2 regions of the Pseudoalteromonas sp. SWYJZ19 genome follow, and region 2 is predicted to be linked to the other one. Evidence: predicted binding sites of a transcription regulator. Region 2 holds the regulator's gene; the other holds the start of a gene.
The links. Region 2 encodes FliA, which starts transcription of late flagellar genes. Its sites were predicted from a motif close to CTAAAGNTNNNNNNNNNNNNGCCGATA; they were not measured.

Region 1 (3,218 bases), on a different contig from region 2:
TTTTGTAGGTGTACGCGACCCAGAAAACCAACAGATGATGAGCCAAGCACTCGCTACTGCAGAAGTGCTTCCGCAAAAAGATAAAATTGTCTCTGCAATCTTTAATCATATTCATACAAAGCGCGCTAGTTTTAATGAGCTTGCAGATGTAAAAGATATATTTGTAGCGCAGGGCGTTGATGGCGATAAGTTTGATAAGCTGTTTAAAAGCTTCTCGGTAAGAACGCTGAGCTCTAAAATGAAACGCGATCAAGACTACTTTAAAGAAAAAGGCGCACTACGTGGCGTACCTACATTTATTGTAAATGGTAAGTATAAATTAAACCTAGGTCGTGAGTCGGGTATTACTGAACCAGAAGATATTAGCAAACTGATTAATTACTTAGCTAACAAGTAAGTTTAGCTAAAACTAAAAAAGCTCCTTAAGGAGCTTTTTTATGGGTAACGTTTACTGAGCGTATTTATTTGCGCTGCAAGAAAACACCCGACTCAATGTGATGCGTATAAGGGAACTGATCAAATATAGCAAAGCGCTTAACGTTATGCGTACGTGTTAAGTGATCAAGGTCACGCTCAAGGGTTTCAGGATTACACGATATATAAATTATGTTTTCGTAATTAGCCACTAAGTCACACGTTAATTCATCCATGCCCGCGCGTGGTGGATCAACTAATATGGTTTGGCAGTCATAGCTTTTAAGGTCAATACCATCTAAACGAGAGAAAGTACGCTCGCCATTCATTGCTTGAGTAAACTCTTCACTCGACATACGAATAATATCTAAGTTCTCTACGTTGTTTTTAGCAATGTTGTATTGAGCAGAGTGAACAGATGATTTTGATATTTCCGTCGCTAATACTTTATTAAAACAGCCCGCTAATGCAATTGAAAAGTTACCGTTACCACAATACAGTTCTAGTAAATCATTTTTAAGTGGTTTACATAAATCTTGTGCCCACTCCAGCATATTAATATTTACTTTTGCATTAGGCTGAGTAAAGCTATTTTCTACTTGTTGGTATATAAGCTCTTGACCATTAACTGTTAAACGTTCAGTTACAAAGTCATCACCTAGTACTTCTTTTTGTTTGCGAGCTCGGCCGATAAAGTCAATTTTGTATTTACTGCTAAGCTTTTCTTTCAGTGCTTTAATTTCACTTAACCATTCATCATCCAGTGGTTTGTGATAAAGCAAGCTTACTAAAATTTCACCGCTTAGCGTTGATAGGTAATCGATTTGAAATAACTTACGACGTAATATTTCACAAGGCTTAAGATTTTCAATCATCACCTGCATTATTTCACCTACTAGAGGCGCTGCTGGATCAAATGTATCAACACGGATTTTTTCTTTTGTTTGTTGATCAAACATAATGTGAAACAGATCGTCACCGTCGTGCCATACTCTAAATTCAGCACGTTGGCGGTAGTTAGTTGGCTCTGAGCTAAATACTTCTAGTTGCTCCACACCAAAACGTTGAAACTGCGCACTAATACGCTGCTCTTTTTCACTTAACTGCGCTTGGTACTGTGTGGTATCTATTTTAATAACTGCCATTAACGCTACTACCTTATCTAAGATCTGTTTATCGGCGCTATTGTAGGGAGCGCTGCGTATTTGTCTAGTTTTGGCTAGCATTTATGCTGTTTTATTGAACATTGTACTTTAGTTTTTATTGTTATAGCCGATAATAAACTACGCACGCTTAGGAGACGAATCATGAAAATAGGTAATTATGGCTTTACGCCAAACAACAACATCAATAAATTCAATAATAAAGCTGATATACAGCAACCTACAATTACGTCTCCTCAAGATAGCTATCAACAACGAGGCCGAGAGTTGGCCGCAAAGGTGCTTGGCGATAAAATGGCTGAGCAGCTTGGATTGCCTATCGCAGAAAAAAAAGCAGATAAACCACTATTTGATTTTGATGAAATAGTAAAAAACGTACTCGATTTTGTAAGTAGTGCTGTTAATAAAGCAAAAGCTAACGGCGCTGATGACGAAAAGCTCAAAGATATGTTAGGCGACGCGCGCAAAGGCGTCCAAATAGGGATTGACGACGCTGTTGATGAACTCAAAGGTACTGGCGTATTTAATGATGACATGGAAGAGGGGATTAATAAGTCCAAAGAGGGTATTTACAATGGACTTGATAAGTTTGAAGAGTCGTTATTTAACCCACAACCTGCCAGCGTAAATATAAGCCAGGCTCAATATGTCAGTATGACGAGTAATGCAGAGTATAAATTTACCACCGCAGAAGGTGACGAGGTAAGTATTAGCTTTGCAGATGCATTTGAATCTCAGTCGGCAAGTGGCTATCAGCAAAACAATAATGGCGAGTCGTTTGCAAGCTCATCATCGCAATCTCGACAGGTATCATTTTCGATGTCGGTTAATGGTGACTTAAATGAGCAAGAGCAAGAAGCTATTAATGCGATGATGGAAGACTTACAAGATTTAAGTAAAACCTTTTTTGGTGGTGATTTAGATGAAGCATTTGAACAAGCGCAAGAGCTGAGTTTAGACAGCGATCAGCTGGTGGCTTTTTCTATGGATTTACGCCAAACAAAAACAATAGCAACAGTTAAAAGCTATGAAGAATATAGACCAGCACCAGAAAAACAAGTAGTGGAGGGTTTAGCTCCTTTTAATGACGACCTTAAAAATGCTTTTGAAAAAGCGGGTGAGCTTGGATTACAAAATCAGCTAGCTGGCATTCTCCAATGGTTAAATCAAGATCAGGAACAAATAGATAAGTTAGTAGATTACACAAAGTCTATGTTCGAAAACCTTAATCAGTTAAATTCGGCAGCCGACGAGCTTGCTGATTTAGAAACCACGCAAAGTTAAACTACTTTCTTTTATAAATACCTCATGGCAAACTGCCGTTCTTAAAGTAAAGTGGGAACGGTAGTTTGTCAGCGCATATAATGGTCTTTGATTCAGGTATTGGTGGAACTACTGTACTTGAGCATATAAAGCAAAGTATCCCCAATGCTCAGTACAGTTATTTTATGGATAATGCATTACTACCTTATGGTGCTCAATCCCAAAAAACAATCATTAACCGATTATGCTCACTTATTCATTTCATCAAAGCTAATACGCTTAACGTTGATTTAATTGTAATAGCGTGTAATACCGCTTCTACATCTGCACTTAGCGCTGTTCGCCAAATGACAGATATTCCTATAGTAGGTGTTGTGC
Region 2 (3,218 bases):
GTTGTGGTGTAAAGCAAGTTAAAGATGCTAATGAATTAGCTGAAGTTTTATATCATTTACGAAATAAACGTCTAGTATTAATTGATACAGCAGGTATGAGTCAGCGAGATTTACGTTTAACTGAGCAGTTAAACACGTTAATGCGTAACCAACGTGTGGATATTCGCAGCTACTTAGTACTAAGCGCGACGGCACAAATTAATGTATTACAAGAAACAGTACGTCACTTTAAAAAAGTACAGTTAAGTGGTTGTATTTTCACTAAGTTAGATGAATCATTAAGTTTGGGTGAGATTATTAGTATTGCGATTCAAAATCGCCTTCCAATAGGGTATCTTACTAACGGTCAACGAGTGCCAGAAGATATTCGTGTTGCAAATGCTGAAAAACTAGTGAAAAAGGCTGAGCAGTTATATTTAAAAAGAACAAAAGCACAACATTCAAGGCACCAAGCAGTGGCGCCAAGTACAGTAGGGATGTATGATTAACACAGTATTAGATCAAGCAAGCGGCCTGCGCAAAATGAGTCAAAACAATAACAACGGCGTAAAAGTTATCGCTGTAACCGGTGGTAAAGGTGGGGTGGGGAAAACAAATGTTTCTCTAAATACCGCTATTGCACTAGGGCAACAAGGTAATAGAGTATTAGTGCTGGATGCTGACCTAGGTTTAGCAAACTGTGATGTGATGCTTGGTTTACGTGTAGAGCGCAATTTATCACACGTTTTGTCAGGTGAATGTGAGCTTGACGAGATTTTAGTTGAAGGGCCTGCTGGTATTAAAATTGTACCTGCTACATCGGGCTCGCAAAGTATGGTTGAATTATCGCCATCTGAGCATGCCGGGCTAATTCGTGCATTTAGCGAATTGAATACCGAATTTGATATTTTAATTGTAGATACAGCCGCTGGTATTTCAGACATGGTGCTAAGCTTCTCACGAGCAGCACAAGATGTAATGGTTGTAGTGTGCGATGAACCAACATCAATAACCGATGCTTACGCACTTATTAAAGTATTAAGCCGCGAGCACGGTGTTTATAAGTTCAAAATTGTTGCCAATATGGTCCGCAGTATGCGTGAAGGCACTGAATTGTTTGCAAAACTATCTAAAGTTACCGATCGCTTTTTAGATGTTTCAATGGAGCTAGTAGCAACGGTTCCTTATGACGAAAATATGCGCAAAGCAACACGTCGCCAAAAGGTGATTGTTGAGCTCTTTCCAAGTTCGCCAGCCGCTCTCGCGTTTAAAGCGCTGGCGACAAAAGCAGTTAAATGGCCAATACCAAATCAACCATCTGGGCATTTAGAGTTTTTCATTGAGAAACTAGTAAACGGCTAATTATGACAACATTGGTGAATAGAGCTATGGGATATCAATCAACACAAAACTTAAATGTGATTGTTGAGAAACATGCATCACTTGTTAAAAAAGTGGCATGTCATCTAATTGCTCGATTACCACCTAGCGTTCAGCTTGATGATTTAATTCAATCAGGAATGATAGGTTTAATAGAAGCTTCAAAAAACTTTGATGCAACAAAAGGCGCAAGCTTTGAAACCTTCGCCGGTATTCGTATTCGCGGGGCTATGCTTGATGAAATGCGCCGTGGTGATTGGGCTCCTCGTTCAGTACACCGTAAAAGCCGACAAGTTGCAGAAGCAATTACTGGGCTCGAAAGCAGTCTGAATCGCGAACCAACAGATACAGAAGTTGCTGAAAAACTTGAAATTTCACTCAATGAGTACCATCATATTTTAAATGATGTTAATACCAGTAAAGTATTAGGTATAGAAGACCTTGGTGTAGATGAGGATGTTATTACTCCCGTAGGCCAAGATTTAGCGCTAGACAAACCTTTTAATAATGTTAAAAATGATCGGTTTAATGAGTCTTTGCTAAATGCAATAAAGTCATTACCAGAGCGTGATGCAATGGTACTTTCTTTATACTATAACGATGAAATGAATTTAAAAGAAATAGGACATATACTCGATGTAAGTGAATCGCGTGTAAGTCAGATACATGGTCAGGCGATGATTAAGCTTAAAGCTAAAATCAATGACTGGATAAACTAGTAGTAAGTAAACTAAGGTTAATACCTCACTGGGGGATGTTTTGGATAAAAACATGAAAATTCTTGTAGTTGATGATTTTTCAACGATGAGACGAATTATAAAAAACCTATTACGTGACTTAGGTTTCACTAACGTTCAAGAAGCTGATGACGGGTCTACAGCTCTGCCTATGTTACAAAATCAAGTATTTGATTTTGTGGTTACAGATTGGAATATGCCGGGAATGCAAGGTATTGACCTTCTAAGAGCAATTCGTGCAGATGATAAGTTAAAACATATCCCTGTATTGATGGTAACGGCAGAAGCTAAAAAAGAACAAATAATTGCTGCAGCGCAAGCTGGCGTTAATGGTTATATTGTTAAGCCATTTACGGCTGGAACATTAAAAACTAAATTAGAAAAAGTATTTGAACGCTTAGGCTAATGATGGGGGAGAGGCTTATGTCAGCACCAGCTGCGCCTCAAATAACGTTAGAACAAGCTCGTCAACTCGTCATTTATTTAGAAAACGATGAGCAAGATAAAGCTAATCAGTTGATTTTAGAGACAGCTTCGCAAGAGCAGTCTAAATTATTTGCTGAAGTTGGGAAGTTGACTCGTCAACTGCACGAAGCACTTAAAAGCTTTGAGCTTGATACTCGCTTAACTAACATAACGACAGATGCGATTCCAGATGCTAAAAAGCGGCTTAATTATGTTATAGAAATGACAGAAAATGCGGCTAATAAAACAATGGATGCTGTTGAGGCTAGTTTACCTATAGCTCAGCAACTTGCAGATGAAATATCTCATATCAAACCGACATGGGATCGTTTAATGAGCCGGGAGATTGAGCTTGGTGAGTTTAAACAACTTTGCCATAGTATCGATAAGTTTATGAATAACTCTCATCATAAAACGGATGAGCTTCAAAGCTTAATGACAAATGTACTAATGGCTCAAGACTATCAAGACTTAACAGGTCAAGTTATTCGCCGTGTTATAGAACTTGTTAGAGAAGTAGAAGAAAGCTTACTTCATCTTTTAACAGCGTTTGCTGAACAAGATGACAGTGACAACACAGCGAATAAAGTAGAACAACAAAAAATAAAAGAACCAGTTGCCACACAAACTTTAGCAGGTCCTGAAGGCCCTATTATT

Region 1: the regulator FliA is predicted to act here: its motif matches at 1,666-1,692, upstream of I6F45_RS20105 (DUF5610 domain-containing protein).

Annotation. Positions count from the first base shown of each region.
Region 1 is NZ_JADYXI010000033.1:1,369-4,586, reverse strand. Features, by position in the region: gene I6F45_RS20115 (thiol:disulfide interchange protein DsbA/DsbL) at 1-397, shown strand, start outside; gene trmA (tRNA (uridine(54)-C5)-methyltransferase TrmA) at 462-1,559, opposite strand; gene I6F45_RS20105 (DUF5610 domain-containing protein) at 1,722-2,861, shown strand; gene murI (glutamate racemase) at 2,927-3,218, shown strand, end outside.
Region 2 is NZ_JADYXI010000008.1:26,152-29,369, reverse strand. Features, by position in the region: gene flhF (flagellar biosynthesis protein FlhF) at 1-488, shown strand, start outside; gene I6F45_RS09825 (MinD/ParA family ATP-binding protein) at 481-1,341, shown strand; gene I6F45_RS09820 (RNA polymerase sigma factor FliA) at 1,368-2,078, shown strand; gene cheY (chemotaxis response regulator CheY) at 2,119-2,502, shown strand; gene I6F45_RS09810 (protein phosphatase CheZ) at 2,520-3,218, shown strand, end outside.